Regions from separate parts of the Lujinxingia vulgaris genome, predicted to be linked through region 2. Evidence: riboswitches for the same ligand, from Rfam matches in the RefSeq annotation. Region 2 holds a riboswitch; the other holds the start of a gene.
The links. Region 2 has a riboswitch for cobalamin ahead of FRC98_RS02570 (acyl-CoA thioesterase). Riboswitches for the same ligand answer to the same signal wherever they lie in the genome.

Region 1 (5,340 bases), on a different contig from region 2:
CAGAGCTCACCCTCGGCCATCTCGGTCAGGCGAGCACGCTCGGCCGCGCCCAGCTTCGAGAGATCCACGCCGGGGTACTCCACCGCCGGCGCTGCCGACCCGCCCTGACCGGGGGCTTCGCCCTGCGCCGGAGCTTCATCGGCCGCGGCTCCCTCGGCGGTCGCCTCGGGCGACTCCGCCTGGGCGGCCTCCTCCGAGCCCGAGTCGCACCCCAGGAGCGCCACCACCATCGCCACCATCGCCAGCACCAGGGCCGACCTCTTAAACCGCTCGTTTCGCTTCATCACTTCGTCTCCAGGATCTCTGTGGGTCTACTTTTTCAAGGCCAGCCCCGCGCTTCGAAAGGCACTGGGACCGGGGAACTGGCTCAAACATCGTCGCGGGCCGCGCTATTCAATGGGATCGAGACGCAGATCGTCAAGCTGCGCCTTCACATCCCCCTCTCCCCATCGACTTTCCCCTCGCTGCACTTTACGCTCGCCGGCCTTTCGGGCTAAGTCTAAGTCACTGCGTGAAGCGCTCACGCGCGCTCGAATCGATTTCGACTCAAGCTGTGCTGCGCCGAAACGCCCGCAGCACGCCATCACGATGATGATTGACCTCTTACCCCAGGAGAGCCCCATGGCGGAAGCACCCAACGATAAACGCGCCGATAAGCTGTATCGGGTCCGCCACTCCACCGCCCACCTGATGGCCGCCGCGATCCTCGAGATGTTCCCCGACGCTCGCCTGGCCATCGGACCGCCGATCAAAGACGGCTTCTACTACGACTTTGAGCTCCCCCGCGCCCTCTCTCCCGACGATTTTGAGGAGATCGAGGAGCGAATGACCAAACTCGTCAAATCCAATGTCCCCTTCAAATACGAGGAGTGGGATAAAGATAAGGCCCGCGAGTTTTTCAAAGATCAGCCCTACAAGCTCGAGCTCATTGAGGGCATCGAGGGCGACACAGTCTCTACCTACGAGAGCGGCCCGCTCATCGATCTCTGCGCCGGCCCGCACGTGCGCTACTCCAAGCAGTGCAAGAACTTCAAGCTGCTCAAGGTCGCCGGCGCCTACTGGCGAGGCGATGAAAACCAGCCGATGCTCCAGCGCGTCTACGGCACCGCCTTTCCGACCCGCGACGAGCTCGACCAGTACCTGCTGATGCTCGAAGAGGCCAAGCGCCGCGACCACCGTAAGCTGGCCCGCGAGCTGGAGCTTTTTGATTTTAACCGCCTCTCCCCGGGCTCGATCTTCTGGCGCCCCAAAGGTTGGACCTCCTACCGCCAGCTCCAGAACTATTTTCGCGAGATCGAGGCCGAGCAGGGCTACGAGGAGATCAGCAACCCGCTGATCTACCACGAAGATCTCTTTGCGCAGTCCGGCCACCTGGAGCACTACCAGGACACCATGTTCAAGCTTGAGGCCCACGGTCAGAACTACTGCCTCAAACCGATGAACTGCCCGGACACGATGCTCTACTTCAAGAGCAAAAAACGCTCCTACCGCGAGCTTCCGCTGCGTGTCGCCGAGTTCGGGCACCTGCACCGCAACGAGCTCCCCGGCGCGCTCGGCGGCGCCACCCGCGTTCGCCAGTTCTGCCAGGATGATGCGCATATCTTCACCACCGAGGAGCACATCACCCAGGAGATCTCCATGCTCCTGGAGCTCGTCGAGCGCACCTACGGCATGTTCAACATGGAGTACGACGTGGAGATCTCCACGCGCCCCGAAGATTTTATGGGCGAGGTGGAGCTCTGGGATAAGGCCGAAGGCGCGCTGAAAGAGGCGCTCAACGCCGCCGGCAAGCCCTTCACCATCAACGAAGGCGACGGCGCCTTCTATGGCCCGAAGATCGACTTCCAGGTGCGCGACTGCCTGGGCCGCTCCTGGCAGTGCGCCACCATCCAGCTCGACTTCCAGCTGCCGCGGCGTTTTGAGCTCACCTACACGGCGAGTGACAACGCCGAGCGCACTCCGATCGTTATTCACCGCGCGATCGCCGGCAGCCTGGAGCGCTTCTTCGCCATCCTGCTGGAGCACCTGGCCGGCGCCTTCCCCACCTGGCTTGCCCCGGTGCAGGCGGTCATCGTTCCCATCACCGACGAGCAGAACGACTACGCCTGGGAGGTCGCCCGCGATCTCAAGCGCTCCGGTGTGCGCGTCGAAGTCGACGATCGCAGCGAGAAGATGGGCTTTAAGATCCGCGAAGCCGAGACCAAAAAGATCCCCTACATGCTGGTCATCGGCGGCCGGGAGGCCGAGGCCCATAACGTGGCGCTGCGCACCTACAAAGACGGCCGCCGCGGCACGCTGCCGCTGGCTGAGGTCAAGAAAGAGATCCTTGAGCGCATCGCCAATCGTACCCTCGATGTCGACGTGCAGGTCAGCGGCCTGGCGACCATCGTCGAAGATGCCCCCGACGGCGAAGATATGGCCGAGCGCGGTTATTGATCCTCTCAGGATCAAATAAAGCCTCTTCGGAGGCTCAAAACACAAAAAAAGGCCGCGCCCCTCTCAAGGAGCGCGGCCTTTTTCGTGATTGTAGAGACGAACTTACTCGGCGTTCAGGATGCCCACGGCGTCCAGATCAAAGCCCTGGCTGGGGGTGGCACCCACGCCCCAGAGGTCCTTGATGCGCACGTAGCGCGCCTGGCTTAAGCCTGCGTCAGCGAGGTCAAAACCATCGCCGCCGCTGATCTCCAGAGAGAGCGTTGGATGCTCCAGCGCATCGTACTCCCGGGTCGGCGTCCAGCCGGCACACCCGGTATAAGGCGGCGCGTCGTCAGGGGTAAAATCGCAGGCAAAACTCACCCACGTCTCCCCATCCTCGCTCACGGCGACCTGGCCGAGCTCCGCAAAAATCTGCTCCGGATCGCCATCGGCATAAAACGCGTTCTCAAAGACCACGAAGTCCGGGCCGGGGCCGTCGACGATCGTCTGATCGCCAAAGCCCAGTACGATCTCCCCGCCATCGCCAAGGCTGAGCACATCGAGAGAAGCCGCGCGATCGCCTTTGCCCTGGGGCGGCCCCAGCACGACCTCGGGCATCGCCTGCTCCCCAAATCCCGAGCCCTCGCCAGGCACAAACGAAACAACTTCGGTGGCGTAAGGAAGCCCCTCCCACCACGGCGTCTCATCGACCGGGTCCACGGCTTCTCCGCAGCCCACCGCCCCCCCGGCGGCCAGCATCAACGTGCTCAGGAGTTTCGCTGCCGAATGCTTCATAGACGCGTCATCTTCGTCCAGGAGAAGCCACCGCAGCCCCCGTTCTCCGGATCGCTGGCGTCGGCCTCCGCTTCGATCGCACGGGCCTCTTCCACCGTCTCCTGATCGAAGGCCACCATGCAGTAATAGAAGGAATCGTCGACCGGCTCGGTCCACACGATCACGTTGTAGGTGTTGGGGCCGTACTCAGCGTCGGGGGTGTTCTGCGTGATCGCCTCGCGCGCGGCGTTGTCGTACTCGGTCAGCAGCATCGGGCCCCAGACCTCCTCGGTGATCGTCTCCTGACCGCCGAAGTTCGTCTCCCACTCCCCGGCCACCTCGATGCCCTGCTCCTCGGGCTCCGGGTCGCATGGCATGGTCGAGCAGTCTACCTCGGCCGGCTCGTCAGTCTCACCACAGGCCACAAGCGACAGGCCCGCGGCCAGCACCAGCGCCATCAAATCCACCCGATTTTTCAGCGTCTTCATCTCGATCTCCATCACAGCGTGCTTCGGATGGCGATCGAAGGTCGGCAGCGGGACAACCCCAACTCAACGCCCGGGCCAGCTGGCCTCAGACCTCAAGGATCGGCGCGCCTGCGCTCGATCTGCTGCGTTCCTCTCGCCACCTTCCCGAAGCGATTGGGGGAAACTATCTCCACGCAGCAATATCCTGGCTCTCGGGTCATCTTCACGCGTCCCCTTCCCGACTCTGAATGCAGAACCAGTGGGATATGACACGCTCATCGCCGATCACAGTTGCGGGGGCAGCGCTGGTTTTCCACCAGCTTCCTGCCGCGTCGAGCCCGGCCCTGTTAGCACCGCGACGCGAGCCGGGTCAATCGAACTCGCCAGTTCGCCGCCCGATGGCTCAAAATCCGCTGAATTTCGGGCAAAAAAAAATCCCGCGACACCTTTTTGAAAGGCATCGCGGGATTCGTAGGACTAAACACGTTCGACCCTCAAGCGGCCAGCGCACACCCTGAACCTGGTCCGCTGCTTCCTCCCGGACCTGACGGGGTGCCAGGCCAGCGGTCGCACTGGCCGCTCAGGGGTCGAACAACCCCACCCTAGCGGGGCCCCGGGTGAACCGTCAACCGGCCACCCGAGTCGAGCGGAGAGAGAGGGATTCGAACCCTCGATACGCGGTTAACGTATACACGCTTTCCAAGCGTGCGCCTTCAGCCACTCGGCCACCTCTCCAAAAAGATCTCATCCTTCGAGATCTTAAGAGCATAAACAACGGAGGGGGTGGGATTCGAACCCACGGTACCCGTGAAGGTACACTTGATTTCGAATCAAGCGCCTTCGACCACTCGGCCACCCCTCCGCACTTAAGATGATTCCTGAGTTGATGAATCATCTTCACTTACCGTCGCCTTACGTCTCTCGCGAATGGTGCGGAAAAACTCGCTCAAAACTCGCCCGCAGGCCGCTGAAAGGACACCTTCTTTGACCTCAATTCGATGGTTCAATCGAGGATCTTCGCCCATCGCGTACAGCGAGCGCATTGCGCCGGCTTTCGGGTCACGTGCTCCGAAGACCACCCGTCCTACCCGCGCGTTCACTAACATTCCCGCGCACATCGGACAGGGCTCTAAGGTCACGTAGACCGTACATTCATGGAGTCTCCAGCTACCCAGAGCCTCGGCGGCGCGTCGCACCGCGATAAGCTCGGCGTGGGCAGTGGGGTCTTGCCAGCTCTCGCGCCGATTAAAGCCGCGAGCGATGACCTGGCCATCATGAACAACGACCGCGCCCACCGGGACTTCGCCCTCGGCCTGCGCGCGCTCCGCTTCTTCCAGAGCCTGCATCATATAGATGGTGTCGACGTTCTTTCGTGCCAATGTAAGACCTTACTCCGAAAACAAAGAAACGCTCTTAGAAGCCTAAGAGCGTTTCGAAGTGCACCTGGAAGGGTTCGAACCTCCAACCTATGGTTCCGTAGACCATTGCTCTATCCAGTTGAGCTACAGGTGCGTGCTATGTGCTTGCTGCCGTTCTTCCGTCCGGCGTGGTCATTTTATTAACACCGCCTTTTCAGTCTTGCAAGCACTTTTTCGACTCTTTTTTCATTTTTCTGCGAGGCGGTGAAGCGAGCTCTTTATGCGTTTCAAAAGCTCTGTGCCAGGGCAGAACGTTGAGTCGAGAA
Region 2 (5,340 bases):
GTTCTCCAGCTACGAGTCCCAGGGCCTGCGCGACCAGCGCAACTGGGCGCTGTGGGTCATCTACCCCGATGGGCGTCAGTGGAACCCCCTGATGAGCTCCTTCGCCTCCGCGAGTTCATTTCACTTCTTCGCCCAGCTCTCCAACGGCCATGTAACCGTCACCGAGTATTACAACCAGAACAACAACGGCTTTGGCACCCTGGCGGCCTTCCCGCTGACCCTGCCCGAGCCCGACCGAGCTCCTTTCGGCTCGCCGGTGCCCGACGACGCGAGCAACCCCAGGATCCAGATCGGCTGGTACTCCAACGGAAACCCGCAGTACATGCGCTTTCCCTTCTCGCCACAGGGGCTCTACTCGCTGACCCCCTTCGCGTTGGGCGGCGACAGCGCCGCGTCGATTCACCCTGACACTGGCGAGTTCACCGGCAAGGTGACCCACCCCTCGGCCGCCCCCCATAACGATCTTCTGCTGGTCTATACCCCCGGCCCGGCCAACCACCTCAACCGCCCCACCCCCATCCCCTACTACGACGGCGGCATCTACCGCCTGGCCGCCGGTGAGCCGGTGCTCAACCCCGAAGATCTCATCGAGATCAAAAACGACCCGGCCTACAACGAGCAACAGCCCCGCGCGGTCGTGGCCTACCGCGACATCTACGGCATCGAGGAGCCCGCGCGGCTGAGCTGGCTTCCCGAAGATCAGGAGCACGCCGACGAACTTCCCACGGGAAGCCCCTTCGCCCTTCTCGGCAGCGCCAGCCTCATCAAACGCGACACCCGCCCCGGCCAGGGCAAAGACGCCTTCGACGGCCTGGAGCCCTTTAACACCTCCCAGAACAACACCGGCTCCAACTGGTTTGTGCAGGGCGCGGATTCGGGCATCTACACCGACGACGACATCTGGGCGGTGCGCATCGTCGCGATGGAGACCCCGACCCACCGCAGCTACGGAACGCACTCCGGCGTGAAGTTTACCAACCACGCCAACGAACGCCTGCGCATCCTTGGCGAGATCCCGGTGCGCAAGTTCGATGACGCCGGCGAGCCTGTGGTCGACCCGGATGGCAACCCCGATACGAGTTTTCTGGCCAAAATTCCGGCCGACACCCCCTTCACCTTCCAGACCCTGGACCGCGACGGCATGGTCCTCAATTCCTCGCAGACCTGGCACCAGCTTCGCCCCGGTGAGGTTCGCTACGATTGCGGCGGATGCCACGCGCACTCCCAGAGCCCGACGGACTTTGAAGCGACTGCCGCCGCACGCGAGGACTACCAGATCTGGGACTTGACCCGCACAACGCCCCTGCTCACCCGTGATGATGAGGGGCAGCCGGCGCTCATCGAGCGATCTGAGCGCGCCGTGGATGTGGAGTACCTGCGTGATATCCAGCCCCTCTTTGAGCGCTCCTGCACCCCCTGCCACTCCGAGAGCAGCACCGGTGGCCCGGCCATGGATCTGGTGCTCGACGACACCGAGCTCATCGACGGCTATCCGGGCACCTGGCATCGCCTCAACAACGACGCGGCCGCCCAATGGGGCATCCCCCCGCTGGTCCGCGTGGGCGAATCCCCGCGCTGGCGCCAGGCCAACGCCTCACGCACCATCCGCAAGTTCCAGTCGCGGCGAAGCCTGCTGACCTGGAAGGTCTTTGGCCGCCGCCTCGACGGCTGGAGCAACGAAGACCACCCCTCGGCCAGCGTCCCCGGCGACGCCTCCACCCTCCCCGAGGGTGCCCACCCCAACGACTCCGATCTCGACTACATCGGCGAGCTCATGCCCCCGCCCGGCTCCGACGTGCCGGCGCTGACCCATGACGAGAAGATGACCATCGCCCGCTGGATCGACCTTGGCAGCCCTGTCGACCATATCGACGCCGCCGAGTCTGGCTACGGCTGGTTCCTCGACGACCTTCGCCCCACCCTCGTGGTCGCAAGCCCCCGCGAGCGGCACATCAGCGAGCCTCTGCAGGAGATTCGCTTCGGCGCCTTCGACTACTACACCGCCCTCGATGAGGCGCGCACCTCGGTCATCGCCGACTTCGAGATCCAGGGCCGCCCGGCTGGAAGTGAGCTGGCCGACCTTTTCGTCGAAAGCCACGATCGCGTCTGGGCGCTGCCTCTTGAGACCCCGGTGAGCAGCGGCACCATCACCGTCACCGTCTACGATCAGCAGGGCAACCAGACTCGCCGCGAGCGCTACTTCGAGCTCAGCGACTGAACCACCCCGATCCTGCTGCTCGGCACGTCTGCCGCATCATCAGCCAGAGCCGGCCCCCGCCAGGGGGGCCGGCTTTTTTTGGAGCTCCTGCCCCTCGCTCCGAAGCCTCCGCCCCGGGGGGGCTCCCCTCACATCGAGGTCTCTGCCGATGTCGCCAGCGCCGGCACCCGCGTCGGCTTCCCATGCGCATCAAGCGCCACCATCACGAACTTCCCCTGCGTGCCCGGCTGCCGATCCCCGCTCAAAAGATCCTCGGCCACAAGCGTGACCTCCACCGTCACCGAGGTTCGCCCCGTCTCCACCACCCGCGCGGTCAGCTCCACGAGCTGCCCCTGACGCACCGGCACATGAAAATCACAGCGCTCGCTGCACGCCGTCACCACCGTGCGCCGCGTGTAACGCGACGCCACGATAAACGCCGCCTTATCCATCAACGCCAGCGCCTGCCCGCCAAAGAGCGTGCCGTAGTGGTTGGTCTGCTGCGGAAAGACCATCTCAATGAGCTGCACCTCGGTCACCTGACCGGGGGCGAGGGTCTGAGGGTCGAGCATGTCGTTGGAGCTGTGCATCGGTCTGCCTCTCAAAGTCGTATGAAGGCCGAAGATGCACAGAGAGCCGTGGCACCCCCCATCCAGGGGCGCGCGCGGCGACCTGCCCATCTCCCGCGAGAATCAAGGTCGGTACGGGGTCCGTTTTTCGCTCAGATCACCCGGCGCGGGCAGGTCTTCGGGCTTGCAAGCGCGGCAGCCCCACCTTCGGGACTCACCTCCTACCGGCCACGGCTTCCCGACTCTAAAAGAGCCAGTGCCTTTCATGTGGCCTTCGTTCTTGCTTACCGCTGCGGGGCAGCCCCGGAATCTCACCGGGTTCCCTCTTCTGGCCAAAAGTCCCCGACCCACACGCCATCATGGGCCGATTCCTCCCGGCTACTCGCCAGCCCCTCACGGGGCGGACACCAGCGCGGGGGGAGTATCGGGGGCACATGCGCTCAGGGCAAGCCGCGCGGTGATGCTCGGGGCCACTCCTTGCCCCCGGGATGCGGTAGCCACAAAGACTCCTCCGAGCGCGTGGACTGCCAGCATCCTCCGTAGCCCTCCTCCCCTTTGTCGCTTTTATCTCTGTGTCTCCACAACACAATCCGCCCCCCTTATCCGCGACTGAAACGCCCGCTGCCGAAGGGGCCGCGATAGCCCGGCAACCACTGCCCATTCCTACCCTCAACGCAACCGCCCCACGCTGAGCACCAGCGTCGTCGGCATGAACCGCTCGGTGTTCATGACCTGCGAGACCTCCAGGCTGATCGTACGGGTGTCGTAGTCCCACCCGAACAAACGATCGAGAGCCCCACCCCCTTTATGCTGGCGATCGGCAAGTCCTACCGCCAGACGCACGTTGAGGCCGGAGCGCTCTTCATCGCCCACATATCCTGCCACAAAGCCCAGGGACGGAGCCCCGTAAAAGGTCAGCTTCTCCGTCTCGATATAGATGGGAAACTTGACCCCACCACCAATTCCCAGGCCCTTCATGCCCACACGAAGCTCCTGGAAGACCAAAAATCCCCCCGTGCGATCATCGCCCAACTCAATGGCGCCGTGGGCCTGATAACTCGAAAGATTCCCCATTTCTGCAGGGGTCGCGCTAAGACCGACGCGCCCGCCCGCAGCGCAGCCCAACGCGAACACGCTCAGGACGAGTAAAAGAAGCAGTTGAACGACGATTTGATGTAGTTTCAGGGCTTCCATGACGACCTCCTCAATCAGGGTGGCAAGCCCTTCAGCAATACACATGCCAGGTGGGTTTCATGCTGATTTTAGGTCGTTATTTGCATGTCTCTGCGCAAAACGCACAGACCATGTTCATTTTATGAACACACGACCCACACAAAACGACCACCTTCGACCATCCCAACCCGCGCGCGCGCCCTCTCCCACACCCCCGTTTCGTCTGCTACTCTCCTCATCATTCTGCCTGTCTCTGCGCCCATCGATGTCCGAGCGATAGCATGATGCGAACCTACCTCTCCTACCTCATCGTCTTTGTGGTCGGCATCACGTCCGGCGCCCTGCCCTTCCTGCTCTTCTCATCCGAGCCCGCCGAGGGTCCGACGATGATCGCTTATAACGCGGCGGACCGGCCTCCGGGCGAAGGCGCGGGCGAGGAGACCCTGGCGAAGCTGCAGGAGGCCGCGGCCAAAAGCGGCCAATCTTGCGAGGAGACGCTCGCGCTCACCCAGAAATCCCTCGCCAGCGCCATCCAGGAGCGCGACGCCCTGCGCGAGCATAACGACGAGCTCGCAAAGCTCATCGATCGCACCTCCCCGGAGGTGCCCATGGCCTTTCCCGCCGAGCTCGACGAGGCCTTTCGGCCCGAGAACTTTGAGCAGATGGTCGACCAGCTCATGCAAGAGTGCCCCGATGTCTTTCCCCCGGAGACCACCGTCAATTGCTCCGAGTACCCCTGCGCGATGGAGTTCCCTCTGGAGCATGAAGGCGACCCGCAACAGGCCTGGCGCTTCGACTATCGGGCGGCCTGCCCGGCCATCAACACCCTCTTTGGCCACGCTCGCCAGCAGCCCATGGTCAACACCGTCGGCGACCAGACCCGCGTGCAATATCTGGTGCACGGCACCGGCATCGGGCTCGACCAACACCTCAAAGAGCGTCACCAGAAACTCCAGAACCGCATCCAGCAGCGCTGGCATGCCGAGCGCCAGGCCATGTTCCGCGACCTTCACGAAGACGCCTGCCTGACCGAAGGCAACCCCGAAGCCTGCCGCGAGCTCGCCAACGCCCACTGGAACTCCACCGAAGCGCGCGAGATCTACAATCAGTCCGCCTGCGACGCCGACGACGCCGACGCCTGCAACAGCCTGGCATGGGAGCGCTGCTACGGCGCCGGCCAATGCGACGCCACCGCCGAGACCATCGCTCGCAAGGCCGTGGACCTCGCCCCCGAAAACGGCAACATCATCCACACCCTGGGCGTGGTGCTCTGCCAGCGCGGCCAGGCCCAGGCCGCCGCCCGCACCTGGGAGTCGGCCTGCAACATCGGCCACGACCTCTCGTGCACAGAGATCTGCTCCCCCTGAGCAGTCATGAGCTCCCTACCTTGACCACCCCCAC

Region 1: linked by a shared signal. The riboswitch ahead of FRC98_RS06005 (hypothetical protein) and the one ahead of FRC98_RS02570 (acyl-CoA thioesterase) in region 2 are both predicted to bind cobalamin.

The regions. Positions count from the first base shown of each region.
Region 1 is NZ_VOSM01000002.1:594,707-600,046, reverse strand. Features, by position in the region: gene FRC98_RS06020 (thioredoxin domain-containing protein) at 1-284, opposite strand, end outside; gene thrS (threonine--tRNA ligase) at 622-2,436, shown strand; gene FRC98_RS06010 (hypothetical protein) at 2,539-3,210, opposite strand; gene FRC98_RS06005 (hypothetical protein) at 3,207-3,677, opposite strand; cobalamin riboswitch at 3,833-4,035, opposite strand; RNA gene ffs (signal recognition particle sRNA small type) at 4,149-4,239, opposite strand; tRNA gene FRC98_RS05995 (tRNA-Ser) at 4,304-4,391, opposite strand; tRNA gene FRC98_RS05990 (tRNA-Ser) at 4,432-4,518, opposite strand; gene tadA (tRNA adenosine(34) deaminase TadA) at 4,523-5,035, opposite strand; tRNA gene FRC98_RS05980 (tRNA-Arg) at 5,095-5,168, opposite strand; tRNA gene FRC98_RS05975 (tRNA-Ser) at 5,340-5,340, opposite strand, start outside.
Region 2 is NZ_VOSM01000001.1:636,216-641,555, reverse strand. Features, by position in the region: gene FRC98_RS02575 (HzsA-related protein) at 1-2,218, shown strand, start outside; gene FRC98_RS02570 (acyl-CoA thioesterase) at 2,347-2,787, opposite strand; cobalamin riboswitch at 2,919-3,132, opposite strand; gene FRC98_RS02565 (hypothetical protein) at 3,436-3,840, opposite strand; gene FRC98_RS02560 (hypothetical protein) at 4,221-5,306, shown strand.